3 regions of the Streptosporangium sp. NPDC049046 genome follow, and region 1 is predicted to be linked to each of the others. Evidence: predicted binding sites of a transcription regulator. Region 1 holds the regulator's gene; each other region holds the start of a gene.
The links. The regulator LexA, encoded in region 1, represses DNA repair genes until DNA is damaged. The targets are predictions, from matches to a motif close to TCGAACANNTGTTCGA.

Region 1 (9,478 bases):
CGTGCTGACGATGCAGCGCAACTGGATCGGCCGCTCCGAGGGTGCCGACGTCGACTTCGTGATCGAGGGCCGGGACGAGCCGGTGACCGTCTACACCACCCGTCCCGACACCCTGTACGGCGCCACCTTCTTCGTGGTCGCCCCGGACGCGCCGCTGGCCGAGGAGATCGTCACCGACGACCGGCGTGAGGCGTTCGAGGCATACCGGGTCGAGGTGTCCAAGCTGTCCGACATCGACCGGCTGTCCACCGAGAAGGAGAAGACCGGCGTCTTCCTGGGCCGGTACGCGATCAACCCGGTCAACGGTGAGCGCATGCCGGTCTGGGCGGCCGACTACGTGCTGTCCGACTACGGCCACGGCGCCATCATGGCCGTGCCCGCCCACGACCAGCGCGACCTGGACTTCGCCCGTACCTTCGACCTGCCGGTACGGGTGGTCGTGCACACCGGTCTGGCCGATCCCGGCGAGACCGGTGTCGCCACCACCGGTGACGGCGCGATGGTCAACTCCGGCCCGCTGGACGGCCTGGCCAAGGCCGAGGCGATCCGGAAGATCATCGAGGTGCTGAGCGAGCGGGGCACCGGTCACTTCACGGTCAACTTCCGGCTGCGCGACTGGCTGCTGTCCCGCCAGCGCTTCTGGGGCTGCCCGATCCCGATCATCCACTGCGCCGACTGCGGCGAGGTCCCCGTCCCCGACGACCAGCTGCCCGTCACCCTGCCCGACATGCGTGGCGAGGCCCTGGCGCCCAAGGGCATCTCCCCGCTCGCCTCGGCCGAAGACTGGGTCAACGTCTCCTGCCCCAAGTGCGGCGGCCCGGCGAAGCGCGACACCGACACGATGGACACCTTCGTCGACTCCTCGTGGTACTTCCTGCGCTACGTCGACCCGGCCTACGACGAGGGGCCGTTCGACGTCGAGCGCGTGCGCAGGTGGGGTCCGATCGACCAGTACATCGGCGGTGTCGAGCACGCCGTGCTGCACCTGCTGTACGCCAGGTTCTTCACCAAGGTCCTGCACGACATGGGAATGGTCGACTTCGTCGAGCCCTTCACCCGCCTGCTGAACCAGGGGCAGGTCATCAACCAGGGCAAGGCGATGTCCAAGTCGCTGGGCAACGGCGTCGACCTGGGCCAGCAGATCGACGCCTACGGTGTCGACGCGGTCAGGCTGACCGTCGTCTTCGCCGGACCGCCCGAGGACGACATCGACTGGTCCGACGTCTCTCCGGCGGCCTCGCAGAAGTTCCTCGCCCGCGCGTTCCGCGTGATGGCGGAGGCCGGCGCGGCCTCCGCGCCCGGCGTCGACGTCACCGCGGGAGACCTGAACCTGCGCAAGGTCGTCCACCACACCATCGACGAGGTCACCAAGCTGGTCGAGTCGCACCGCTTCAACGTCGCGGTGGCCCGCATGATGGAGCTGACGAGCACGGCACGCAAGGCCATCGACTCCGGCCCCGGCGCCGCCGACCCGGCGGTCAGGGAGGCCGCCGAGACCCTCGCGGTCATGCTGTCCCTGGTCGCGCCGTACGCGGCGGAGGAGGGCTGGGAGCGGCTGGGACACGCCGCCTCGGTCGCCACCGCGGGCTGGCCGGTGGCCGACCCGGCGCTGCTGGTCCAGGAGTCGGTCACCTGCGTCGTCCAGGTCGCGGGCAAGGTGCGCGACCGGCTGGAGGTCTCCCCGGAGATCTCCGAGGCGGACCTGGAGTCGCTGGCCCTGCGGTCGGAGAAGGTTCAGCCCTTCCTGTCCGGCATGCCGCGCAAGGTGATCGTCCGCGCGCCCAAGCTGGTCAACATCGTGCCGTAGTCGTCCCGCGTGCCCTCGCCGCGGACGACGGACTGCTGAGTGACCGGCCGCGGACGTCTCGCGGGGTCGCTACGGACTCGGGGTGCCCTTGCGAGGGCATCCCGGGTGTCGCGCGTCAACTCGGCCGGCGTGTCCCCGTGACCACTTCGGGGGAGAACCCGTGCCGCTTCAAGCGGCGGGCCTCCATCTCGGCCTCGCCGGGTGGGTTTCCGTGCCCGCCGGCGAGAGATCTTCCCGGGGATGTCCCATCACCTGAGAACGCCGGATGGGGCCCGACATCTGATGTCGGACCCCATCCGGCGTGTCGTTCTATGGCGTGTCGCACAGAAAGCCGGAGGCGCGTGATGCCGAGCTCGCGTAACCACGGTGTGGCTCGGTCCGGACCCGCGTGCCGGGTGACGCTCTCAGGCGGCGACGCCTCCACGAGCCGGAGCCCGTGGAGAGCGGTGAGGAGCCTGCGTGGGACGCTCGCGTCAGAGCTTGCGGAGGACCGCGACGACCTTGCCGAGCACGGTGGCCTCGTCGCCGGGGATCGGGTCGTAGTTGGGGTTGTGCGGGACCAGCCAGACGTGGCCGTCTCTGCGCTTGAAGGTCTTGACCGTGGCCTCGCCGTCGATCATCGCGGCGACCACGTCGCCGTTGTCGGCGACCGGCTGCTGGCGCACGACCACCCAGTCACCGTTGGCGATGGCGGCCTCGATCATCGAGTCGCCGGTCACCTGGAGGAGGAAGAGCGTACCCTCACCGACAAGCTGCCTGGGCAGGGCGAAGACGTCTTCGATGCTCTCCTCGGCGAGGATGGGGCCACCGGCGGCGATCTGACCGACGAGGGGCACATAGGCGGCGGTCGGACGGCTGACCGGAGTCTCGTCCTCACCGGAGTCGGGATCAACCCACAGCACGGGCTCGCCGGGAAGGCGGACCTCCAAGGCGCGTGGGCGGTGCGGATCACGCCGCAGGTAGCCCTTGCGCTGCAAAGCCGTCAACTGGTGCGACACGCTGGAGGTGCTGGTGAGCTGCACCGCTTCGCCGATCTCCCGCATGGACGGCGGATAGCCGCGCTGCTGCACGGAATCGCGGATCACCTCAAGGATCTTCCGCTGCCTGGGGGTGAGGCCAAGGGAGTCACGCCTTCGCACCGCCAGGTCGCTGGCGGCCGAACCGTTCTCGTTGTGCTGGCTCATACGAACTCCTCGCCTCCCGGTCTGTATTTAACACGTCGCACACAGCGACCATACCTCGGCCGAAGATCATACTCAAACAATTGTTCGAATGTCCTCGAAATCGGCGACGCCGTGGTGTACAACATCGTACGGGAGTTCGATCGACATCGTGTTCGATTCACCGATCTTTCTTCGACATGTGTTCGGCCAGGTCGAGGGGATGGGGGGCCACCGTGAAACCGACCGCGACGACACCACGATCCAGGATCGCGCCGAGGTCCCGGGCGGCGCAGCGATCACCGGGAGCGCCGCGCCTGCGGCTCGTGCCGCCCCCGAGACCGGAGCCGGAACCCGGTCCCGCGCCGGAGTCCGGGCGGAGATCCGAGGCGAAGCAGGGGTGGGAGGCCGTGTGGGACTCGGTGCCGGTGTCAGGACCGGTGCCGAGGGCGCGCCTCGGCCGCGAGCCGGGGCGAAGGTCCGGCGGGGAGCCCGAGCGGGTCTTCGAACGTGAGCCCGGGCGAGGATCCGGCCGCGAGATGAGACGGGAATCCGCTCGGGAGTCCGGGCGAAAGCGTGGGCGAGAGCCGGGGCGGGCCTCGCGTGAGTCCGAGCGAAAGTCCGGCGGGGCGTCCGGGCGTGAGCCTGGGCGGAGTCCTGGCCGCGAGGTGAGGCGGTCGCTCGGGCGTGGGCGGGGGTGGAGCCCTGGCCGTGAGCGGGGACGGTGGTCCGGGCGTGATCCGGAACGGGGAGCCGGACGCGGGGCCGGGCCGAGGAGGGCGCCGCGATCGGCGACGGCATCCTCGGTGGGCACCCGCCGGCCGGGTGTCGGCCGGAAGGGAGCGGTTCGGCGGCCCCTTCGACTCACCCGGCGTGGAAGGATCGTCGTGGTGGCGGTGCTCGCACTGTTCAGCCTGGCGGTGCTCTGGATCGGCGGACGCATCGACATGGTCGCGGCGGACGAGCGGGCGGGCCTTGAGGGGCTGCCGCGGATCACGGTGCACGCGGACGACACGCTGTGGGAGATCGCGGACGCGTTGACGAAGGAGGCGGACACCGGCTCGGCGGTCCGTCGCATCATGGACCTCAACGGGCTGTCCGGCTCGGAGGTCCGGCCGGGGACCCGGCTCTATCTCCCGGAGGGCCTCGTCTCCGTGAGGTGAGGCCGGGCCGGGCTCCGGTGGTCGGGCCGGGGCTCGTGGGACCGCTGCGGCGCCCGGCCGGGCTCCGGTGGGGCGGCCGGCGAGAGGGGCGGGCCTCGTTCCGGCGGGGTGGGGCGGGTCGGCGGCGCGGGTGGGGCGAGGGGTGTGAGAGGGGATGCGAGGGACTCGTCCGGCGGGTCGCCTGGGGCGACTGTGAGACGAGAGGCGTCCGGGGCGAGAGGGGTCTCGCATGGGTGGCGACACGCCGGGATGTGCGGGCTGATCAGCGACTTCGTGCCGCAAGGTCGTTTCAACTTGCGTTCATGGTCGAGCACTTCTACGGTTGGACCACAACATCTAGTGGCTGCATCGCAACACTTCACCACAACTTGTGTTTCCATTACCGCATCTCGACTCTTCGAGATGTGTGCGCGGGCGTCTGGCCGTGCGTGTCGTGGGTAGGTGAGGTGGGTCGGCCGCTTCGGTAGGTCAAGGAGGCGACACGCGTGCATTGTCCGTTCTGTCGCCATCTAGACACGCGAGTCATCGACAGCCGGGCCACCGAGGACGGCGGGGCGATCCGCCGCAGGCGCACGTGCTCGGAATGCGGGCGCAGGTTCACCACGCAGGAGACCGTTCTGCTCATGGTGAGCAAGCGCAGCGGTGTGACGGAGCCGTTTTTCAGGGACAAGGTGATCGCCGGGGTCCGGCGGGCGTGCCAGGGGCGGTCCGTCAGTGAGGATTCCCTGGCGCAGCTGGGCCAGCGAGTCGAGGAGAGCATCCGGGCCACCGGATGCGCCGAGATCGCGGCCCACGAGGTCGGGCTGGCCATCCTGGGCCCGCTCCGCGAACTGGACGAGGTGGCGTACCTACGGTTCGCCTCCGTCTATCGCGGTTTCGAGACGCTGGCCGACTTCGAGGCGGAGATCGAGCGACTCCGGGCGGAGCGCTCCACCAAGCAGGACTGATACAGACCCCGGGCGCCGGGGGTGATGCGGCGCGTTGGTGTGGTCCGATTCGAGGGTTCCACGGAGCCCCAGGAGGGGGAAGTCATGACGGAGACCGCCGGTGCGGTGACACGTGGAGGCAAGAGGCCACGTAAGGGTCTGAAGATGAAGCGCATCTTCACCACGCCAGGCGTGCATCCCTATGACGAGCTGGTCTGGGAGCGCCGTGACGTCGTCATGACCAACTGGCGCGACGGCTCGATCAACTTCGAGCAGCGCGGTGTCGAGTTCCCCCGGTCGTGGTCGGTCAACGCCGCCAACATCGTGACCACCAAGTACTTCCGCGGCGCGGTCGGCACCCCGCAGCGGGAGTGGAGCCTCAAGCAGCTGATCGACCGGGTGGTGGGCGTCTACACGCGTACGGCGGTCGAGCACGGTTACTTCGCCACCGACGAGGACGCCGAGATCTTCGACCACGAGCTCAAGCACGCTCTGGTCAACCAGGTCTTCAGCTTCAACTCGCCCGTCTGGTTCAACGTCGGCACCGCCTCGCCGCAGCAGGTCAGCGCGTGCTTCATCCTGGCCGTCGACGACCAGATGGAGTCGATCCTCGACTGGTACAAGGAAGAGGGTGTGATCTTCAAGGGGGGGTCCGGCTCCGGCGTCAACCTCTCCAGGATCCGTTCCTCCAAGGAACTGCTCTCCAGCGGGGGCACCGCCAGCGGCCCGGTCTCCTTCATGCGCGGCGCGGACGCCTCCGCGGGCACCATCAAGTCCGGGGGCGCCACCCGCCGCGCCGCCAAGATGGTCGTCCTCGACGTCGACCACCCCGACATCGAGGAGTTCGTCGAGACCAAGGCGCGCGAGGAGGACAAGATCCGCGCCCTCCGCGACGCCGGGTTCGACATGGACCTGGGCGGCAAGGACATCGTCTCCGTCCAGTACCAGAACGCCAACAACTCGGTGCGCGTCTCCGACGAGTTCATGCGCGCGGTGGAGAACGGTGAGGAGTTCGGCCTGCGCGCCCGCCTCACCGGCGAGGTCATCGAGAAGATCGACGCCAGAGAGCTGTTCCGCAAGATGGGCAAGGCCGCCTGGGAGTGCGCCGACCCCGGGGTCCAGTACGACGACACGATCAACGACTGGCACACCAGCCCGGAGACGGGTCGCATCACCGCCAGCAACCCCTGCTCGGAATACCTGCACCTGGACAACTCCTCGTGCAACCTGGCGAGCATCAACCTGCTGAAGTTCCTGAAGGACGACGACACCTTCGACATCGCGAACTTCGTGAAGATCACCGAGCTGATCATCACCGCGATGGACGTCTCCATCACCTTCGCCGACTTCCCGACCGAGAAGATCGACCAGACCACCCGCGCCTACCGCCAGCTGGGCATCGGCTACGCCAACCTCGGCGCGCTGCTCATGGCCACCGGCCACGCCTACGACTCCGACGGCGGCCGGGCGGTCGCCGGGGCCATCACCTCGCTGATGACCGGCGTCTCCTACCGCCGCAGCGCCGAACTCGCCGCGGTCGTGGGCCCCTACGACGGCTACGCCCGCAACGCCGACGCGCACAAGCGGGTCATGCGCAAGCACAACGACGCGAACGAGGCCCTGCGCACGTTCGACGAGATCGACGGTGCCATCCACCGTGAGGCCTCCAGCCAGTGGAGCGAGTGCCTCAGGCTCGGTGAGAAGAACGGTTACCGCAACGCCCAGGCATCGCTCCTCGCCCCGACCGGGACCATCGGCCTGATGATGGACTGCGACACCACCGGCATCGAGCCCGACCTCGCCCTGGTCAAGTTCAAGAAGCTCGTCGGCGGCGGCTCCATGCAGATCGTCAACCAGACGATTCCCCGCGCGCTGCGGCGGCTCGGCTACCAGGAGGAGCAGGTCGAGGCGATCGTCGAGTTCATCGCCGAGCACGGTCATGTCGTCGACGCCCCCGGCCTGCGGCGCGAGCACTACGAGGTGTTCGACTGCGCGATGGGCGAGCGTGCGATCGCGCCCATGGGCCACGTGCGCATGATGGCCGCGGCCCAGCCGTTCCTGTCCGGAGCCATCTCCAAGACGGTCAACCTTCCCGAGTCCGCGACGATCGAGGACATCGAGCAGGTCTACATGGAGGGCTGGAAGCTCGGTCTGAAGGCCCTGGCGGTCTACCGCGACAACTGCAAGGTCGGCCAGCCCCTCTCGGCCTCGGGCAAGAAGACCGAGGAGAAGGAGGAGCCCGCCGAGCCGGCGATCCAGGTCGTGGAGATCAGCCGCCCGACCCGCCGCCGGATGCCCAACCAGCGCCCCAGCACCACCACCCGCTTCACCGTGGGGGGCGCCAAGGGCTACATGACCGCCTCGTCCTATCCCGACGACGGCCTCGGTGAGGTCTTCCTGAAGATGTCCAAGCAGGGGTCGACCCTCGCGGGCGTCATGGACGCGTTCTCGGTGGCCATCTCCATCGGCCTGCAGTACGGGGTGCCGCTGGAGACGTACGTCGGCAAGTTCGTCAACATGCGCTTCGACCCGGCCGGTATGACCGACGACCCGGACGTCCGTATCGCCGCCTCGGTGATGGACTACATCTTCCGCCGTCTGGCCCTGGACCACCTGCCCTACGACGACCGCGCCGCCCTCGGGATCTTCTCCGCCTCCGAGCGCGCCGCGCAGCAGCGCGGTGAGGACCCGGCCCCGATCCACAGCGACGAGGTCATCGCCGAGCTCGCCACCTCGGCTCCCATCGAGGAGCCGCAGTCCCGCCCCGAGGCGGCACCCGCGGAGACCCCGCGCCGCACCGGCTCCCTGGAATCCCACCAGGGCCGCACCGCCGACGCGCCTCTCTGCATGACCTGCGGCACCAAGATGCGTCCCGCCGGCAGCTGCTACGTCTGCGAGGGCTGCGGCTCCACCAGCGGTTGCAGCTGATTCAGAGCTGATTCAGAGCAGAAAAGCAGCGCTGGGTAAGAAAGCCGAACCCGCATAACGCTTGCCAGAAAAAAGGGGGCCGGAATTGACTCCGGTCCCCTTCCGGCGTTTTCGGAAGGCCTTGGTGAAGAAAGCAGGGGAAGGTGATGGCCGATGCGGACGGTTGGCGAGAAGTGCGGACTGTCGAGCAGGTGCGAGAATATCTGTTGACTCATATCAATTTTGCTCTTCGTCGGCCAGGTGTGTTCGGTGGAGAGATCGCCCTAAGAATTTACTTTGACGCGATGGCCTACACGGACGACTGTGAACAAGGCTGGAGTGAGGAACAAGATTTCCTTCGTGCTCGGAGGGCTTTTCTCTCCACGGGAGTTCGGGGAGCCTTCGAGTCTCTCTGGGGTGCCGGAACCGATGACATGGCCGCGTCCGTCTATGCCGAGTTCGCCCATCGTCACGGATGGCTCCGGCCGGACCGTATCCTGTCGCGGGACGGGTACGACAAGCTGATCGGTGCCAAGAAGGCTTGGTGTGAGCGCGATCGAACCCTCGAACAGACCCTCGGTATGTTCGGGCCGCCGTCTGTCTACTGCGGTGGCACGAGCCCATACTTTCCCAAGACCTTGGTATATGCGACGGGGCACCCTCAGGATTCTTTGCTCTGCTTCCATTTCTGGAACGAGTTCCTTCATTTGCGTACGGATCAGACCGCATTGTACGGCGAGCCCATGCTTCTGGCCGTCCGGGGAGAGGGTTCCGACTTCGCCGACAGTTTCACTTTCACGCCTGTCGGTACGAACCGGTGCCAGGGAGCCCGGAGGAGCGATCAGCTTTCCGAATAGGTGTCCTACACTCCGGCGGACAGACGGTAGTCGTCGAGGAGGGCGACACGACATGAGACGGCTGTCCATGGCGTGTGCGGCCCGTCGATGTCCACGCTGTCCGGTCCAGCTATTTCGACAGCCAGGATCGGTTCCCGCGAGGCAGCGCGAAGCTCGACTGCGCGCTGCTGATGCGCGAGGTGCCGGCAACATGGATCCCGGTGCAGCCAATGCGGGTTACGACGCCGGACCGCAGGCACGCCGGAAACACCGAACCTTCCGAATAAGCGCACTCCCTCAGTACCTTCGGCGCTGTCGAGGAATGAAATACCTGGTCAAACGGGACCTGTTGGGTTCCACTCCTGGCTTCGGCCGATATGACCTCCCATTGTTAATGTGATTGATGCAGCTGGTGCTTGCCTGGTGAAATCGGCAGATGATCGGAAAGACGCTGTGGGAGCGGCAGCTTCATCAGAGGGGGTCCGCTTCGGCGTTGGCGGTGACGGAAGACCGCGTCGTTCTCCATGAGCGCCACACTCGGCTTGTCTGCCTGGACCGCCACGACTGCTCGGTCCGCTGGGACGTCCCGATAGGAACCTGGCCGCGTGCCGTCGTGGTCGCCGGTGATCGTTGCCTGGTTCTGCCACAGGACACCGATCAACTGTTCTGTCTCGATCTC
Region 2 (9,478 bases), on a different contig from region 1:
CGCCGTTGGAGGCCCCGGCGGCGACCGGCTGACGCACCGTCTTGATCCCGGAACTCCCCCCGTGGGAGGCGATCCTGCGGGCGATCGCCTGGTAGCGCGGCTCGCGCTCCTTGAGCGTGACCAGCAGCGGTGTCGCGACGCACAGCGAGGAGTAGGTGCCGACGAGCATGCCGACGAACAGGGCCAGCGACAGGTCCTTCAACGTTCCGGCACCGAACAGCGTGGTGCCGATGAAGAGGATCGCCGCGACCGGCAGGATCGCCACCAAGGTGGTGTTCAGCGACCTGATCAGCGTGTGGTTCAGCGCGTTGTTTGCGGCCTCGGTGTAGGTCAGCTTGGAGGTCGTGCCGAGCTTGGCGGTGACCTCCTTGATCATGTCGAAGACGACGACGGCGTCGTACAGCGAGTATCCGAGGATCGTGAGGAAGCCCAGCAGGGTCGCCGGGGTGACCTCGAAGTTGGACCAGGCGTAGACACCAGCGGTGATCACCAGGTCGTGCAGCAGCGCCACGACGGCGGCCAGCGCCATCTTCCACTCGAAGGCCATCGTCAGGTACAGGATGATCGCCAACATGAAGACGATCAGTCCGATGATGGCCTTGTTGGCCACCTGACCGCCCCACGAGGCGCCGATGACCTGCAGGTTGACCTGGTCCGCCGGCATCTTGAACTCGGTGGCCACAGCCTTCTGCACCGCGGTGACCTGGTCGGCCGGAAGGCTCTCGGTGGTGACCCGCCAGCCGTTCTGGGTCGTCTGCGCGATGATCTGGTGCGCACCGGCCTCGGTGAACGTGGCGCGCACCTGCTCGATGTTGGCGGTCGGGGCCTTGAAGGAGAAGACGGACCCGCCCTTGAACTCCACGCCCAGGTTGAGGCCGTTGACGATCAGACCGGCGATGGAGACCACCAGCAGGATTGCGGAAAGGGCGTACCAGAGCTTCTGACGGCCGACGAAGTCGACGTCGATTTCGCCCCGGTACAGCCGGCGCGCGATGCCGGACATCAGGCCTCCTGCGGAACGGTCTTGGGTGCGACGGTGGTCTCGCTCATACGCTCGGCGTCGAGCCCGGAGAGCCTGTGCCCCTTGGCGAAGAACTTCAGCTTGGCCAGCATCGCGACGAACGGCTTGGTGAACATGAACACCACCGCGATGTCGATGAGCGTGGTCAGGCCCATGGCGAAGGCGAAGCCGGCCACACCTCCGACCGCCAGGAAGTAGAGCACCACGGCGGCGATGAACATGACGGCGTCGGCGATGAGGATCGTCCGCCGGGCGCGGACCCAGGCGACCTCGATGGCCGTGCGCAGCGAGCGCCGGCCCTCCTTCATCTCGTCGCGGATGCGTTCGAAGTAGACGATGAACGAGTCCGCGGTGATACCGATCGAGACGATCAGTCCGATGACGTGCGGCAGCGAGAGGCGGAAGCCCGCGAACGCGCCGAGCAGCACGACGGACTGGTAGGTCAGGATCGTGGCGACCAGGAGGCTCAGCACCGACACGACGCCCAGACCCCGGTAGTAGAGCATCGAGTAGATCACGACCAGCAGAAGGCCGATCGCGCCCGCGATGAGGCCGCCGCGCAGCTGGTCGGCGCCCAGCGTGGAGGAGACCTCCTCGATGGAGCTCTTCTCGAACTTCAGCGGCAGCGCGCCGTACTTGAGCTGGTTGGCCAGCTCGTCGGCCGTCACCTGGTTGAAGCTGCCGGAGATCTGCGCCCGGCCGCCGGTGATGGGCTCCTGGATGACGGGCGCGGAGATGATCACACCGTCGAGGACCATGGCGACCTGGTTGCGGGGGGCCTGCGAGTTGAAGGCGGTGGTGGTGACCTTCGACCACTGGTCGGGGCCCTGGCCCTTGAAGGAGAGCTGGACGAGCCACTCACCGGTGGTCTGGTCGACGCCGGAGGACGCGGTGTCGATCGAGGTGCCGGTGACGGCCGCCTTCTCCAGCACGAACTTGGTGCCGCCGTCCTGGCTGCAGCCCACGTACTGCTTGTCCGGCGCGTCCTGTGCCCCGCGGCCCGCGTCCTTGGCGCAGTCGAGCGCCTGGAACTGCTTGAGCGCCTCCGGGTCGATCCCGGTGGGGTCGACGCCCGCCATCGGGTCGTCGGCCGCCGTCGGCGGGGTCGTCGGCACGGCGCTGGTCTCGGGCGCGGCACTCGCGTCCGGCTTGGCGGGCTTGTCACCGCTCGGCTCGGCGGAGGGCGCGGCGGTGGCGCCGGGGCTCGGGTTGGTGAGTGCCGACGACAGGGCACGACCGGCCGGAGAGGCGTCCGTGTCGGGCGCGGCGGTCGCGTCGGGCTTCGGAGTCACCGACTCGGCGGGCTTGGGCTCCTTGCGCCCGGATTCGGTGCTCGCAGGGGACGGTGTCGGCGTCGGCGCCTCGGTGGAGAGCTGCCCCGGGGGCGGAGGTGACCCGGCCCCGATCGCCAGCACTTGGCGGAACCTCAGCTCCGCGGTGGTGCCGACCAGCTTGACGACTTCCTCCTGGCCTGCTCCGGGAACGGAGATGACGATGTTGTCACCGGATTTGGCGACCTCGGCGTCGGAGATGCCGCTGCCGTTCACCCGCTCACGGATGATGTTCACGGCGAGGTCGAGGCTCTCCTGCGAGGGAGCGCCCCCGTTCGGCGTGATGGGCTGGAGCGTCACGGTCGTGCCGCCGGCGAGGTCGAGGCCATACTCCGGCGTGTACGCCTTGTTGAGGAGCATCGCCCCGCCCATGGCGAGAATGATCGCCAGAAGCACCAGGAGCATGCGCCCCGGTCTGCTCTGGCCGCTGGTCGGTCGGGCCACTGGTCGTCAGTTCTTTCGGTTATAGGGGGTTGGAGGTGAGGCTACTCACGGCTTCTTGCTCGTCGTGTCGTGGTCTACACCCTGCTGTTCCGCCGTCTCCGCGAAATCGCGGTCGACAGCCTTGACATTCTCCTCCTCCGCGTCGTCGACGGGAACCAGGACACGGCCGATCGCCGCCTTGACCCAGCGGGTCTCCACACCGGGGGCGATCTCCAGGATCACGTCCTCGTTGTCGATGGCCACCACGGTCCCGAAGAGGCCCGTCGTGGTCATGACACCGGTGCCCGGCGTGAGACTGTTCTGCATCTTGAGCTGCTCCTGCTGCCGCTTGCGCTGCGGCCGGATAAGCAGGAAGTAGAACACCACGACCATGAGAGCGATCATGATCAGGCTCGAATAGTTGCCGCCCACAGGGCCGCTCCTTTTCTTGAAGATTGACCGGCGAAAACCGGACGCCACATACGACCACGCCGCTCAGCACGTCAGCCTACACAGCCAGCCAAGGCTCGGAGTTTAGGCGAGCTGTTAAGAGCGGGGCAACGAAGTCACGATTCGGCTCGCAGGGAAGTTCCCATTTCGATACAGTTGTCATCGTTCTGTGATCAATCCCGTACGACTTCCCTACCGACTCCCAACGCTAGATTTGCCCGGCATCATCCTCAAGATCGATGAGAAACGAGGCACCGAAGGCGTCGGGCGGGGGGACCAGACCCAGGTGGGTCCAGGCCGCGGCGGTCGCGACCCGGCCACGGGGGGTCCGGGCGAGGAGTCCCTGCCGCACCAGGAACGGCTCGGCGACCACCTCGACCGTCTCCGGTTCCTCCCCCACGGCCACCGCCAGCGTCGACAGCCCCACCGGCCCGCCGCCGAACTTGCGCAGCAGCGCTCCGAGCACCGCCCGGTCGAGCCGGTCGAGCCCTTCGGCGTCGACCTCGTAGAGGTTGAGCGCGGCGGAGGCGACGTCCCGGGTGACCACCCCCTCGGCGCGCACCTCGGCGAAGTCGCGGACCCGGCGCAGCAGCCGGTTGGCGATGCGGGGGGTGCCCCGGGAACGGCCGGCGATCTCGCGGGCGGCGTCGCCGGGGAGCGCGACGCCCAGCAGACGCGAGGAGCGGTGCAGCACCTCCTCCAGCTCGGCGACCCCGTAGAAGTCCATGTGTGCGACGAAACCGAAGCGATCGCGCAGCGGCGCGGGGAGCATCCCGGCCCGTGTGGTGGCCCCGACCAGGGTGAACGGAGCGATCTCCAGTGGGATCGCGGTCGCCCCCGGCCCCTTGCCCACCACGATGTCGACGCGGAAGTCCTCCATCGCGAGGTAGAGCATCTCCTCGGCGGGCCTCGCCATGCGATGGATCTCGTCGATGAACAGGACCTCGCCCTCCGAGAGCGTCGACAGGATCGCCGCGAGGTCACCGGCCCGCTCCAGCGCGGGCCCGGAGGTGATCCGGATGGGCACGGAGAGCTCGGTCGCGATGATCATGGAGAGGGTCGTCTTGCCCAGTCCGGGACCGCCGCTCATCAGCACGTGATCCGGCGGCCTGTTGCGTCGCAGCGCGCCCTGCAACACCAGTGACAGCTGCTCGCGCACCCGCGCCTGGCCGATGAACTCCTCCAGCCGCTTGGGCCGCAGCGCCGCCTCGATATATCTCTCGTCGCCCTCGGCGTCCGGCGACACCAGATCACGGTCGGAACTCACGCCGCCCCTCCCTCGTCCCGCCGTACGGCGGACTCACCCGCGCCCCTCATCGCACGCTCAGCGCGCGGAGGGCCGCCTTGAGCAGGGGCGCCACCTGGGGGGTGCGGCCCTCGGCCATCTCGGCGTCGGCCTGGGACTCGACGGCGGCGACCGCCTCGTCGGCGTCCCGCGCCGAGTAGCCAAGACCGACCAGCCCCGAGTGGACCTGACCCCGCCAGGCGGGCGCGACGGCTCTGCCGTCGAGCGCGGCGCTGACGGCCTCCTCGGGAGTGCCGAGCTTGTTCTTGAGGTCGACGATGATCCGCTGGGCACCCTTCGGCCCCACCCCGGGGACCCTGGTCAGCGCCTTGACGTCGGCGGAGGCCACGGCCACCCGGAGCGCGTTGGGAGTGTGCACGGCCAGCATCGCGAGGGCGACCTTGGGGCCGACCCCGCTCGCCGTCTGCAGCATCTCGAAGGTGCCGCGCTCGTCCTCGGTGGCGAAGCCGAACAGCGTGAGCGACTCCTCGCGGACCACCAGCGAGGTGGCCAGCCTGGCCTCCTCCCCCGTCCTGAGCGTCGCCAGGGTGCCCGGCGTGCAGTGCACGAGGACTCCCACCCCGCCGACCTCGACGACCGCACCGTCGGGCGCGATCGCGGTCACCTGTCCTCGCACCGAGGCGATCACTTCGCGGTTCCTCTCGGGTGTCCGGCCCTGCCACGACTCCGGAAGTAGGCGGCGGGGGTCGTGCCGGAGGCGCTCGCGGCCTTCGCGGCGGCCTCGGCCAGCCTGCTCTGTGCCCCGCCCCGCCACACGTGGCAGATCGCGAGGGCGAGCGCGTCGGCGGCGTCGGCGGGCTTGGGCATCGCGTCCAGCCTCAGCAGGCGGGTCACCATCGTGCCGACCTGCTGCTTGTCCGCCGTGCCGCTGCCGGTGATCGCGGCCTTGACCTCGGACGGCGTGTGCAGCGCGACCGGCAGGCCCCTGCGGGAGGCGCACAGGATCGCCACGGCGGAGGCCTGGGCGGTGCCCATCACGGTCCTGAGGTTGTGCTGGGCGAAGACCCGCTCCACGGCCACCGCGTCGGGCCGGACCTCGTCGAGCCACTGCTCGATGCCCGCCTCGATCGCCACCAGCCGGGCGCCGATCTCGTCGTCGGCGGGGGTGCGGACGACCCCCACTTTGATCAGGCTCAGCGGTGCGCCGGGCCGCCCCTCGACGGCGCCGAGCCCGCATCGGGTGAGCCCCGGATCAACCCCCATCACCCGCAACTCGGGCAATCGCACCGACACGCCTCCGCTCGCCGAACATCTGTTCGGTGGCAGACTCTACCGCGTGGGAGCATCCCGCGCACGGCTCTCCCCCGGCCCGTCGAGAGGCGGAGCGGCAGGCGCCGGCTCACCGCCTCACCGCCTCCGGGGGATCCGTCTCACGGGTGCTGGGTGGCGGGTTCCGCGTCACGGTCGTTCCCTGCCCGGTCGCGCAGCAGGTCCAGGCGGTTCATCGCCGGCGAGGCCGAGATTCCGTGGATCACCAGGGAGGCCATCGCGGTGAAGGCGACCACGGCCCAGATCTCCTCGGCGGGTACGCCGAAGTCGGCCTGGCCGAGGGCGTAGGCGAGGTAGAACAACGAGCCGATGCCGCGGACGCCGAAGAACGCCGCCACGACGCGCTCGCGCGGCCCCGCCCTGCCTCTCAGCAGGGAGAGCCACCCGACCAGCGGCCGGATGACGAGCAGCAGCGACAGGCCGACCGCGGCTCCCCGCCAGGTGAGCGCGGACAGTCCCCCCACCGCGACGAAGCCTCCGAGCAGCAGGAGCAGCCAGGCGGTGAACAGCCGCTCGATCTGCTCTATGAAGCCGTGCAGCACCCCGTTGTAGCCGTGGCTGCGCTCGGCCGCCCTGATGGTGCAGGCGGTCACGAACACCGCGATGAAGCCGTACCCGTGCACCAGCTCGGTGAGGCCGTAGGCCAGGAACGTCGCGGCCAGCGCCACGAAGCCGTCGCGGTGCTCGGCCAGCCGCAGGTCGGGCTTCTCGGCACGGAAGAACAGCCGCCCCAGCCCTTTGCCGATCAGTAGGCCGCACACCACGCCCGCGACGCACCGGTAGAGCAGGTCCACCAGCGCCCACTCGCCGATCCAGCCGGTCCCCCCGCTGACGGCCAGCGTGATGGCGGCGTACACCAGGGGGAAGGCCAGGCCGTCGTTGAGGCCCGCCTCGGAGGTGAGGGCGAAGCGGACCTCGTCGTCGGCCTTCTCCGAGTCGACGGGCTCGCCGACCTGAACGTCGGAGGCGAGCACCGGGTCGGTCGGCGCGAGGACCGCGCCCAGCAGCAACGCCGCCGCGAGGGGCCAGCCGAGCAGGCCGTACGCGGCGGCGGCCACGGCGAGGACGGTGAGCGGGAGTGTCCACCCGAGCAGGCGCCAGGTCGAGGACCAGCCGCGCCGCCCGAAGGGCCGGTTGATGGCCAGCCCCGCGCCCATGAGCGAGACCAGCACGCAGATCTCGGTGACGTGCTCGACCAGTGTCCGGTGGGCCACCGGATCGGGATCGGGCAGCTCCAGGGGCAGGGCGTAGAGGACCAGACCGACCAGCAGGCAGGCGAGGGGCAGCGAGAAGGGGCGGCGGTTGAGAAGTCGCGGCAGTGTGGCCGCGAGCAGCGCGGCAACGCCCGCCACGGCGAAGATGAGGTCAGGATTGCCCATTGTCCGCGTGATCTGCCCTGGACCACGCGGACAAACCTCACGAGCAGCGCGAGGTCCGAAAAATCGGACTACGCGTCGAGCTTCTCCATGACCTCGTCGGAGACGTCGAAGTTGGCCCAGACGTTCTGCACGTCGTCGCTGTCCTCAAGGGCGTCGATCAGCCTGAAGACCTTGCGGGCGCCCTCCTCGTCCAGCGGGACGTTCAGCGTCGGCATGAAGCTGGACTCGGCCGAGTCGTAGTCGATCCCGGCCTCCTGCAGGGCCTTGCGGACCGGGACGAGGTCGGTGGCCTCCGAGACGACCTCGAACTGGTCGCCCAGGTCGTTGACCTCCTCGGCACCCGCGTCGAGGACCGCGACCAGCACGTCGTCCTCACCCAGCTCGCCCTTGGGGACGAGCACGACACCCTTGCGGTTGAACATGTAGGACACCGAACCCGGGTCGGCCAGCGAGCCGCCGTTGCGGGTCAGCGCGACGCGGACCTCGGAGGCCGCGCGGTTGCGGTTGTCGGTGAGGCACTCGATCAGCACCGCGACGCCGCCGGGGGCGTAACCCTCGTACATAATGGTCTGCCAGTCGGCGCCGCCGGCCTCGAGACCACCGCCGCGCTTACGGGCACGCTCGATGTTGTCGATCGGGACCGAACTCTTGCGCGCCTTGGTGATGGCGTCGTACAGCGTCGGGTTGCCGTCCGGATCGGGTCCGCCCGTCCGAGCCGCGACCTCGATGTTCTTGATGAGCTTGGCGAACAGCTTGCCGCGCTTGGAATCGAGCGCGGCCTTCTTGTGCTTCGTCGTCGCCCATTTGGAGTGGCCGGACATCGCCTAGAGCTCCCTCACCATCTCAGCGAAATATGAATGCACACCGACATCCCCGGTAAGTTCCGGGTGGAAGGACGTGGCGAGCAACGGTCCTTGACGGACCGCGACGATCCTATCCCCAGGTTCGGCCAGTGCCAGCACTTCGACCTCCGAACCCACCGATTCCACCCAGGGTGCGCGGATGAAGACGGCCCGCGTGCTGCCGCGACCGGCGAAGTCGATGTCGGCCTCGAAGGAGTCGACCTGGCGTCCGAAGGCGTTGCGGCGGACGACCATGTCGATGCCTCCGATCGTCTGCTGGCCTTCGATCCCGCCCTCGATCCGGTCGGCCAGCATGATCATCCCGGCGCAGGAGCCGTAGGCGGGCATTCCCGCCTTGATCCGCATCCGGAGTGGTTCGAGCAGCTCGAAGGTCTCGGCGAGTTTCCACATCGTGGTGGACTCGCCACCGGGGATGACGAGGCCGTCGACCGCCTCCAGCTCGCGGGGGCGCCGTACGGCGACCGCTCTCGCGCCCACCGCCTCCAGGGAGCGAGTGTGCTCGCGCACGTCTCCTTGCAGCGCGAACACGCCGATCGTGGGGACGATGGTCACCGATGGTCCTTCCCGTACGGGTGGAGTGCCCCTTCAGCGTATGGCCACCCCTTGGACGGCCCCAAACCGGTTCACGCTCCGACACGGCTCGGAGATCCGGACCGTGACGGCCCGGCCCCGTTCCCCGGTGGCGGCGCCGTGCTCCTCGGGGCGGGATCGCGGGGCACGTGACCACGAGATCGACCCCCTGCGGAGGAAGGGCGACCCCCGTGACGGAGATCGCCCTTTTCCCGGAGTCTCACCGGGCTTCCCGGAGGCTCCCCGCCCCCTGAAGAAAGCCCTGAAAGCCCTCGCCCGCCCTACCAGCCGCGCTCGGCCAGCCGGTGCGGGGCAGGGATGTCGTCGACGTTGATGCCGACCATCGCCTCTCCCAGCCCCCGGGAGACCTTCGCGATGACGTCGGGATCGTCGTGGAAGGTGGTGGCCTTGACGATCGCGGAGGCACGCTCGGCGGGATTGCCGGACTTGAAGATGCCCGAGCCGACGAACACGCCCTCAGCGCCGAGCTGCATCATCATCGCCGCGTCGGCCGGGGTGGCGATGCCGCCGGCGGTGAACAGCACGACCGGCAGCTTGCCGGTCCTGGCGACCTCGGCGACCAGCTCGTACGGCGCCTGGAGCTCCTTGGCCGCGACATAGAGCTCGTCCTCGGGCAGCGAGCCCAGACGCTTGATCTCACCCCTGATCTTGCGCATGTGGGTGGTGGCGTTGGAGACGTCGCCGGTGCCGGCCTCTCCCTTGGAGCGGATCATCGCCGCGCCCTCGGTGAGGCGGCGCAGTGCCTCACCCAGGTTGGTCGCGCCGCAGACGAAGGGCACGGTGAACTGCCACTTGTCGATGTGGTTGGTGTAGTCGGCGGGGGTGAGCACCTCGGACTCGTCGAT
Region 3 (9,478 bases), on a different contig from region 1:
GTCGTAGAGGGTGATGTTGGCCGGGGCCCCGACCTCGATCGGCCGCCCCTGGCCCTGGAGCCTGCCGATCCTGGCGGGGGCGACGGACATGCGCTCGGCGACACCCGCCCAGTCGAGCAGCCCCGTGTCCACCATCGCCTCCTGAACCACCGCCAGCGCCGTCTCCAGGCCGATCATGCCCATCGCCGCGGCGGCCCACTCGGTCTCCTTGTCCTCGACCGGGTGCGGGGCGTGGTCGGTGGCCACGCAGTCGATCGTGCCGTCGGCCAGGGCCTCGCGCAGCGCCTCGACGTCCTCGCGCGTACGCAGCGGCGGGTTCACCTTGTAGATCGGGTTGTAGGAACCGACCGGGGAGTCCTCGACGAGGTCGTCGGTGAGCAGCAGGTGGTGCGGGGTCACCTCGGCGGTGACGTCCCAGCCCTTGGACTTGGCCCAGCGGATGATCTCCACGGAACCGGCCGTGGAGACGTGGCAGATGTGCAGGCGCGAGCCGACATGGGCGGCGAGCAGGCAGTCGCGGGCGATGATCGCCTCCTCGGCGACCGCGGGCCACCCGGTGAGGCCGAGCCGCCCCGAGACCGCGCCCTCGTTCATCTGCGCGCCCGCGGTCAGGCGCGGCTCCTGGGCGTGCTGGGCGACGACGCCGTCGAACGCCTTGACGTACTCCAGGGCGCGGCGCATGAGCACCGCGTCGGAGACGCACTTGCCGTCGTCGGAGAAGACCCTGACCCGCGCGGTGGAGTCGGCCATCGCGCCGAGCTCGGCGAGGCGCTCGCCGCCCAGGCCGACGGTGACGGCGCCGACGGGGTGCACGTCGCAGTGGCCCGCCTCCTGGCCCAGGCGCCAGACCTGCTCGACGACGCCGGCCGTGTCGGCGACCGGCTCGGTGTTGGCCATGGCGTGTACGGCGGTGTAGCCGCCGAGGGCGGCTGCGCGGGTGCCGGTGTCGACGGTCTCCGCGTCCTCGCGGCCCGGCTCGCGCAGGTGGGTGTGCAGGTCGACCAGGCCGGGCAGGGCGATCAGCCCTTCGGCCTCCACGACCTCGCTGCCGGACAGTCCCCGGCCGATCTCCACCAGCAGGCCGTCGCGGACCAGGATGTCGACCGGCTCACCGCCGAGGATCCTGGCGCCCCTGATGACGATGCCGTCACGCGTGGCCCCGATGCGGTCGTTCATCAGATCTCTCCTCGGAGGTCGGCGCCGCCAAGCAGCAGGTACAGGACGGCCATGCGTGCGGTCACACCGTTGGCGACCTGCTCGACGATCGTCGAGCGCGGCGAGTCGGCCACCTCGGCCGCGATCTCCATGCCCCGGTTCATCGGGCCGGGGTGCATCACGATGGCGTGTTCGGGCATCTTGGCGACGCGGTCGCGGTCGAGCCCGTAGCGGCGGCTGTACTCCCGCTCGGTGGGGAAGAACGCCGCGTTCATGCGCTCGCGCTGCACGCGCAGCATCATCACCACGTCGGACTTGGGCAGCACCGCGTCGAGGTCGTAGGAGACCTCGCACGGCCAGGAGCCGACCTGGACCGGGAACAGGGTCGGCGGGGCGACCAGGGTCACCTCGGCGCCGAGCGTGGCCAGCAGCAGCACGTTGGAGCGGGCCACCCTGCTGTGCAGCACGTCGCCGACGATGGTGACCCTCCTGCCGTCCAGCGGGCCCAGGCGGCGGCGCATGGTGAAGGCGTCGAGCAGGGCCTGGGTGGGGTGCTCGTGGGTGCCGTCTCCGGCGTTGACGACGCTGCCGCGCACCCAGCCGGCCAGCCGGTGCGGCGCGCCCGAGGCGCCGTGGCGGATGACCACGGCGTCGGCGCCCATCGCCTCCAGGGTGAGCGCGGTGTCCTTGAGCGACTCGCCCTTGGAGACGCTGGAGCCCTTGGCGGAGAAGTTGATGACGTCGGCCGACAGTCGCTTGGCAGCGGCCTCGAAGGAGATCCTGGTCCGGGTGGAGTCCTCGAAGAAGAGGTTCACCACCGTGCGTCCCCGCAGGGTGGGGAGCTTCTTGATGGAACGTTCCGAGATCTTCGCCAGCTCGTCGGCGGTGTCCAGGATGAGCAGGGCGTCGTCGCGGGTCAGGTCGGCCGCGGAGATCAGGTGGCGTTTCATCGCTCGTCCCCCTTCAGCAGCAGGACCGCGTCGCTGCCGTCGTTCTCCTCCAGGTAGACCTTGACGATCTCGGACTTCGACGTCGGCAGGTTCTTGCCCACGTAGTCGGGGCGGATGGGCAGCTCGCGATGACCCCGGTCGACCAGGGCGGCGAGTTGCACGGCCTGCGGGCGGCCCAGGTCGTTGAGCGCGTCGAGTGCGGCGCGGACGGTGCGGCCCGAGTAGAGGACGTCGTCGACGAGGACGACCACCCTGCCGTCGATGCCGTCGGCGGGCAGCTCGGTGCGGCCGAGCGCGCGGGCGGGCCGCAGCCGGAGGTCGTCGCGGTACATCGTGACGTCGAGGGAGCCCACCGGGACCGAGCGGCCCTCGAACTGCTTGATGTGGGCGGCCAGCCGGCGGGCCAGGTGGACGCCGCGGGTGGGAATGCCCAGCAGGACGACGTTCTCACCGCCCTTGGTCCGCTCAAGGATCTCGTGGGAGATGCGGATGAGGGCCCGGTTGATGTCGGGCTGTTCGAGGACGGCGCGGGCACCGCCCTGTGCGTGCGACAGCGCACGCGAAATGGCCTCTGCCAAGGAGGAACACCACCTTTCCCGCCTCACGGGACGGGTCTTAAAGGAAGTCAACGACCTCAAGGTACCAGCTCGGTGACGGTTCGCCCGAACAGGGGTCCGCTTCGCGAACAGCGCGGGTCCGGCTCGACAATCTTCTCAAAAGTGAATAAATATCACGATCTTCGCTGACTTCCCCTTGGTCTTCCGGGTATGCGCTTTACATCCGCACCAAGGCGAAGCATGACGGCCACCTCCCTGACGCGGCCGTCCCGGCGTGCCCGCCCCCGGCCACTCCCGTCAACCAGCCGCTAAGGAAGAGAAATGACCTTTCACGTCGACTCCGAGGTCGGCCGGCTCCACCAGGTCCTGCTGCACAGGCCGGAACTCGCCCTGAAACGGCTCACGCCGTCGAACAAGGACGACTTCCTCTTCGACGACGTGCTGTGGGTGCAGCGCGCCGTGGAGGAGCACGAGGAGTGGCAGAGGCTTCTGGTCGACCAGGGCGTCACCGTCCACATGCTCTCCGACCTGCTCCACGAGACGGTCGAGATCCCCGAGGCGCGCAAGCACATCCTGGACGGCATCGCCGACGAGCGTTACTTCGGCCCGATGGCCGTCGACGCCATCCGCAACGCGCTCGACTCGATGGACTCCGTCACGCTCAAGCGCTATCTCACCGGAGGCATCACCAAGCGCGAGCTGGTGGAGCTGGGCACCGACCCCAAGAGCCTCGCCTTCCACACGCTCAGGCCGGACGACTTCGTCCTGCCCCCGCTGCCCAATCACCTGTTCACCCGCGACACCTCCTGCTGGATCTACGACGGCGTCTCGATCAACGCGATGAGGAAGAAGGCACGCCGCCGCGAGACCCTCAACATGGAGGCGATCTACCGCTACCACCCGGCCTTCGCGTCCGGCTACGACCGTCCGGAGGAGGGCGGCTACAACGTCTGGATGCCGGGTACCCCCGCGGCTCCCGCCACCATCGAGGGCGGCGACGTGCTCGTCATCGGCCGGGGCGCGGTGCTGGTGGGCATCAGCGAGCGTACGCAGCCCCAGGCGGTCGAGATGCTCGCGCGAAGCCTGTTCAGGCGAGGTGCCGCGACGAGAATCGTCGCGCTGGACATGCCGAAGGCACGGGCCTTCATGCACCTGGACACGGTCATGACCAACGTGGACGTCGGCGTCTTCACCAAGTTCGCGGGACTGGGCATGCTGCCCTCCTACACGGTCGAACCCGGCGACAACGAGAAGGAACTCAAGATCACCGATCATCCCCCCGAGGACATGCACCGGGCCATCGCCCGGGCGATCGGGCTGGACGACATCAAGGTCCTCAGCGCGACGCAGGACGTGTACTCCTCCGAGCGGGAGCAGTGGGACGACGGCTGCAACGTGCTCGCCCTGCGTCCCGGCGTGGTGGTGGCCTACGAGCGCAACACCACCACCAACAACCACCTGCGCGAGAACGGGATCGAGGTCATCACGATCCGGGGCAGCGAGCTCGGCCGGGGCCGGGGCGGCCCGCGCTGCATGAGCTGCCCGCTCGAACGCGAGGGCATCTGAACCCTCCCTCGCGGGAAGCCGGGACGACGCTCGCGGGCCCGCGACCGGCACGCGGGCACGCCGCAGGCCACCGTCTCCGGCGGACGGGACCGTCGCACCGGGTATTCCCCGGAGGGAGCGTCGTTCAAGATCATACGCCCGTCGCCGCCCCTCGCGACGCCGCTGCCGCAAGCCATCCAGAAGACGCGGGAATCAAGCGAAAGTACCGAAAAAGTCGAAGTTTCCGTCATGTCGGGTAGGACAAGTGCGGCGTTTGACGCGGACCCCACCGGATCGGATTCGACATCTTTTTTCCAATCAGCTTGACCTTAGGCGCCCACAGCTTTACCGTCACTGTCCGTAACCACACCTCGTGGCGTTATCGGGTGAACCCTGACGCACCGGTCACCGAAGGTGCCAGCCTCAGGCGCCAACCCGGTGAACGGGGCATAAGTTGCGAGGTAGCACAATCAAGTTGAGAGCACTACATAACAGAGCCGGGGGGCCACACCATGCCGTCTGAGTACGCCAAGTCACTGGGTGCAAGACTCCGTGCCATTCGCACCCAGCAGGGCCTGTCCCTGCACGGAGTCGAAGAGAAGTCCCGGGGACGCTGGAAGGCGGTCGTCGTGGGCTCCTACGAGCGTGGCGACCGTGCCGTCACCGTGCAGAAGCTTGCCGAACTGGCTGATTTCTACGGGGTGCCGGTCTCGGAGTTGCTGCCGGGGGGTTCGGCTCCGAGCCCTCTTGGCCCGACACCGAAGCTTGTGATCGACCTTGAGCGTCTCGCCCAGCTCCCCAAGGAGAAGGCGGGCGCGCTCGCCCGTTACGCGGCCACCATCCAGAGCCAGCGTGGCGACTACAACGGCAAGGTGCTGTCCATCCGCCAGGAGGATCTCCGCTCCCTCGCCGTGATCTATGACAAGTCCCCCAGTGAGCTCACCGAGGAGCTCATCGGCTGGGGTGTCCTGGACCCGGAGGCCCGCCGAGCCGTCGAAGCCTTCTGACGACCCCTGACCGGTCGTGGGTGCGCCGCAACCGGCGTACCCACCCCGCAGAGCTCCTCGTTCTCAGCAGAACCTGTCCTTAGTTCCGCCCCGGGCTACAGCCGTTGTGGTAGGAAAAGGCAGACACGCATTTAGCGAGGTGTGGTGGACATGGCCAGGGGAGATGATCGGATCGATCACTCTCGATCGACCTCCGAGACCCGTCTCCGCACCGCCCCGGCGCAGCCGCGATCGACCAGGAGGCGTGCCTTTCCGCGGCTGCTGAGCTCGATCGGCACCAACCGCACCCAGAGCACCCTGAAGCTGCTGCCGTTCGTCGTGATGGCCGTGGTGGCCGCGATCGACTTCGGCACCGGCCCCACGTCCGGCCTGCTGCCGCTGCTCGCCCTCGGCCCGGCCTTCGCCAGCGTGGCCTGCGACCTGACCCGCACCACGGTGGTCGGCGTCGTCGCCCTGGCGCTGTGCTTCGCGCTCGGCCTCTACAACGACATCCTCTCGTCCCGCATCAACATCACCCTCATCGCCATCCTCGGCGTCACCGTGGCCAGTGTGCTGGCCAGCGCCGGACGGCTGCGCCACGAACGCCAGCTCGCCGACGTGCGCTCGGTGGCCGAGGCCGCCCAGCGGGTGTTGCTGCGCCCGGTGCCCCGCCGCGCGGGACCGGGCATCGGCGTGGCCGTCTCGTACACCTCCGCCACGGCGGAGGCCAGGATCGGCGGCGACCTGTACGAGGTCGTCACCACCCCGCACGGGGTGCGGATCATCGTGGGAGACGTCCAGGGCAAGGGCCTGGAGGCCGTGGAGACGGCCGCGGTCGCGCTCGGGGCCTTCCGTGAGGCGGCCCACGACGAGAGGACGCTCCAGGGCGTCGTGGGCCGCCTGGAGAACGCCCTGACCCGCGAGCTGTCCGGCGAGCAGTTCGTGACCGCCGTGCTGGCCGAGATCAGCGGCGACTCCACCATCACCGTCATCAACTGCGGCCACCCGGCGCCCCTGGTGCTCGACGCCGACGGCGGGATCTGGTTCGCCGACCCCCCGGACGAGGCGCTCCCGCTGGGCATGAGCGCTCTCAAGGCCGTCGAGCCGCGGCCGCACCACATCCCCTTCGAGCCCGGCGACCAGGTCCTCTTCTACACCGACGGGGTCATCGAGGCACGCGACGACGCGGGCGAGTTCTATCCGCTGCTGGAGCGGGCGCACCTGCTGGAGGGCGACGACCCCCAGGGCTCGCTGGACGCCCTGCGCGCCGACCTGCTCGGCCACGTGGGCAGGCCGCTGAGCGACGACGCCGCGATGCTCCTGCTGCGCCAGCGCGCCGCCCGCCAGAACTCCACGGCGGCGTGAGAAAGAGCGCCGGCAGGGCCCCGAGCGGGAACGGCTGCGCGAAACCGGCTTCACGGCGGCGTGAGAGAACACCGGCGCGAGAAAAGCCTGGGAGAACAACGAGGCGCGAGGGGACGACGGCACGAGAACGTCCCCGTACGCCCTGCGCCCGCCGGCGGGACCGGCGGAGGCGAGACGCACGGGGACGGCGCCGATGAGCTCGGGCGGCCCGCTCCGGGTGGAGGGCCGCTCCCGCTCTAACCGGCTAGCGGGATCCGGCCCGGGAGCATGGGCTGGCTCGGGACACCGAGCAGCTTCTCCACGGTGCTGACGAACCGCTCAGCCTCGGAGATGAGCTCCTCGGCGTCTCGCGAGGACACCGTGCGGGTCAGGCCCGCCTCGGCGGCGGCCCGCTTGGCCGCGCTCGTCTCGAAATAGGGTGCCCACTCGGCCAGGCGGGGCTCGGCCTCGGGCAGCAGCTCCCAGGCGCTGCGCAGCCTGCGCCTGCGCCCCTGCATCGGACGGGGACGGGCCGCCAGGACGGCGGCTGCCGCCCTGAGCGCGGCGAGATGGGCCGCGACGTAACGCGCGGCGGAGGTCCGGGCGGCGGCGGCCTCTTCGAGGCAGTCGCGCGCGTCTGAGAGGTGTGCCCGCACCGTGGGGGACAGCCGGGGCCCACCGGAATCGCCGAGCCGAGGGGTCATAGCGCTTCAGCCTCCTTGGTCGCAAGCGGCTCCGGCGTTTTCGCCGGTGGTATCACATTCGCAGACCCCACCGACAAATCCGCCGGACGGCCGGACGAGGAGCTTCCCCTCTCCCCGTCCGCCCTGACCTGGTCCGATCGTCTCCGCCGACGACATGGACCCGATCGGCCGCTCTTGGAACACGAGCCGCGAGCCCCGTGTCATCACATCGAACATAAATTCGATCACTAATACTGTCAAGTAAAACGACGAACAAAGGTTCGATCTTCGGGTCTCTGGAGCACGCGAAAGGGCCCCGGGAGATCACCGTCTCCCGGGGCCCCTGCTCTCGACCGGCGCGGGCGCGACCGGCGGCTCGCGTTTCGCCGGCTCGCCCCTAGCGGACGAACCTGCCTCGGACGTGCACCGGCACTCCCGTACCGAGCAGCCCGGGAAGGACCTCCGCCACGTGCATCGGCAGTCGTACGCAACCGTGGGAGGCGGGCGCCAGCGGCACCGACAGCGCGCCGTGGAAGGCGATGCCCCCGTTGAAGAAGATCGGGTTGTAGAGCTGGCCCAGGTAGGACTTGTGCCAGCCGTCCCTGCGCCAGGTGGTCTTGTAGTCGCCGGTCGGCGTGCGCGCGTCGCCGCAGAACCGCTGGGTCCTGCCCTCCCAGGTGGCCGTCTCGCAGTAGGCGATCCCGCTGCCGGAGGAGGTGTGGCTGATCAGCTTCACCGTGCCGTTCACGTAGAGGACCATCACCTGCTTGGCGAGGTTGACCTCCACCCGGGTCGGCTTGCCGTTGGGGACGAGCACCTTCGGCGCCTGGGGTGCCTCCAGAGCGTCCCAGGTCCTGCGTGCCACAGTGCTGGTCGGCGAGATGCCGTTCACCTTCTGGAAGGCCCAGATCGCCGTCAGGGTCGCCCCGCCGTAGCGGCCGTCGATCCTGCCCGGGGCGTAGCCGAGCTCGGCCAGCCGGGTCTGGAGCACCTTCACCGCGGCGCCCTTCGCACCGAGCTTGAGCGTTTTGCCGGGCGCGACGAACGAGGACACGCCCGTCACCCCCGCCGTGACGGCCGGGGAACCCGACGTCCCCGCCGCCGCGGCGCCGGCGGGAAGGGCGACGCCCACGAAAGACACGGAAGAGAGGAGCACGGCCCCCGCCGTCATCAGCGCGGCCACTCCCGGCCGCAGTCCAACCCCCACTTTCGATCAACTCCTCATATCACTATGGATCGGGTCAAGGGACCATAGCGCACGGTTTCCCTGTGCAGACAGCCGGTCATGAAACGGCAATCAACGGTCAATCTGTTTAGAGTGGCCGCGTGCCAGAAAAGTTGCATCCGAACATCGAGAAGGTCGCCGCCGTCCTGCGCGAGCACGGCGTCCCCGGCGAGATCGTCATCTTCGCGGAGGCCACCCCCACCGCCGCCACCGCGGCCGCGCAGCTGGGCTGCGAGGTCGGCGCCATCGCCAACAGCCTGATATTCGACGCCGACGGTGAGCCGCTCCTGGTGCTGACCAGCGGCGCCCACCGCGTCGACACCGACCTGATCGCCAGGACGGCCGGAGCGGCGAAGGTGAAGCGCGCCGCCCCCGCCTTCGTGCGGGCGGCCACCGGCCAGGTCATCGGCGGCGTCGCCCCGATCGGCCACCCCGCCCCGGTCAGAACCCTGGTCGACACCTGGCTGGCCAAGCACGAGGTCGTCTGGGCCGCGGCCGGCCACCCGCACACCGTCTTCCCGACCTCCTTCGACGAGCTCGTCCGCATCACCGGCGGGGTGCCCGTCGAGGTCGAATAACGGCTTCGCGCGGCTTTCGAACTCGGTGCCCACGGGCTCCGTGCCCACCGCCGGGCCTGCGCGCCCGCGACCCGGCGGGCTCGTACGCGCGACACGACCGGTCCCACACCGAACGGACCGCGGGCGAGCACGCCGGCGCTTCGTGCGCACGACGCTCGCGACCGCGCCCGGGAGCCGCACGGCTCCGGGCGCGGTCGCGAGAAGCCGGTCAGGCCCTTCGTGACCGGGCCGACAGGCGGGTGGGAAAGGCCGGGAAACTCCCTGGTGAGCGCCGGATGACCCTCCCTCGCCACACGGTGACCCGTGCCACGGCCACCCTGCTAGGGTGCGACGCGTGATCGGACTGCGACGGATCGGCCCCGACGAGTTCACGCTCCGGCTGGACGCGGTCCTCGGCGTCTACACCGAGGCGATGAACCCTCCGGCCGACCAGATCGCCGGCCGCAGGCTCATCA

Region 2: a site for LexA is predicted at 5,776-5,791, ahead of ruvC (crossover junction endodeoxyribonuclease RuvC). Genes of this name have one in related genera too.
Region 3: a site for LexA is predicted at 7,490-7,505, ahead of AB0B96_RS01520 (SAV_6107 family HEPN domain-containing protein). Genes of this name have one in related genera too.

What each region holds. Positions count from the first base shown of each region.
Region 1 covers NZ_JBEZEZ010000018.1:179,991-189,468, reverse strand. Annotated here, with positions in the region: gene leuS (leucine--tRNA ligase) at 1-1,807, shown strand, start outside; gene lexA (transcriptional repressor LexA) at 2,281-2,991, opposite strand; gene AB0B96_RS25520 (LysM peptidoglycan-binding domain-containing protein) at 3,858-4,130, shown strand; gene nrdR (transcriptional regulator NrdR) at 4,616-5,077, shown strand; gene AB0B96_RS25510 (vitamin B12-dependent ribonucleotide reductase) at 5,162-7,984, shown strand; gene AB0B96_RS25505 (hypothetical protein) at 8,131-8,820, shown strand; gene AB0B96_RS25500 (PQQ-binding-like beta-propeller repeat protein) at 9,236-9,478, shown strand, end outside.
Region 2 covers NZ_JBEZEZ010000035.1:43,551-53,028, forward strand. Annotated here, with positions in the region: gene secF (protein translocase subunit SecF) at 1-1,003, opposite strand, end outside; gene secD (protein translocase subunit SecD) at 1,003-2,757, opposite strand; gene yajC (preprotein translocase subunit YajC) at 2,842-3,207, opposite strand; gene ruvB (Holliday junction branch migration DNA helicase RuvB) at 3,434-4,492, opposite strand; gene ruvA (Holliday junction branch migration protein RuvA) at 4,539-5,159, opposite strand; gene ruvC (crossover junction endodeoxyribonuclease RuvC) at 5,156-5,743, opposite strand; gene AB0B96_RS34775 (cation:proton antiporter) at 5,902-7,179, opposite strand; gene AB0B96_RS34780 (YebC/PmpR family DNA-binding transcriptional regulator) at 7,248-8,000, opposite strand; gene pdxT (pyridoxal 5'-phosphate synthase glutaminase subunit PdxT) at 8,004-8,594, opposite strand; gene pdxS (pyridoxal 5'-phosphate synthase lyase subunit PdxS) at 8,894-9,478, opposite strand, start outside.
Region 3 covers NZ_JBEZEZ010000001.1:363,812-373,289, forward strand. Annotated here, with positions in the region: gene AB0B96_RS01490 (dihydroorotase) at 1-1,176, opposite strand, end outside; gene AB0B96_RS01495 (aspartate carbamoyltransferase catalytic subunit) at 1,176-2,105, opposite strand; gene pyrR (bifunctional pyr operon transcriptional regulator/uracil phosphoribosyltransferase PyrR) at 2,102-2,683, opposite strand; gene AB0B96_RS01505 (arginine deiminase) at 2,984-4,228, shown strand; gene AB0B96_RS01510 (transcriptional regulator) at 4,720-5,214, shown strand; gene AB0B96_RS01515 (PP2C family protein-serine/threonine phosphatase) at 5,365-6,558, shown strand; gene AB0B96_RS01520 (SAV_6107 family HEPN domain-containing protein) at 6,795-7,241, opposite strand; gene AB0B96_RS01525 (L,D-transpeptidase family protein) at 7,618-8,427, opposite strand; gene AB0B96_RS01530 (YbaK/EbsC family protein) at 8,547-9,023, shown strand; gene AB0B96_RS01535 (GNAT family N-acetyltransferase) at 9,358-9,478, shown strand, end outside.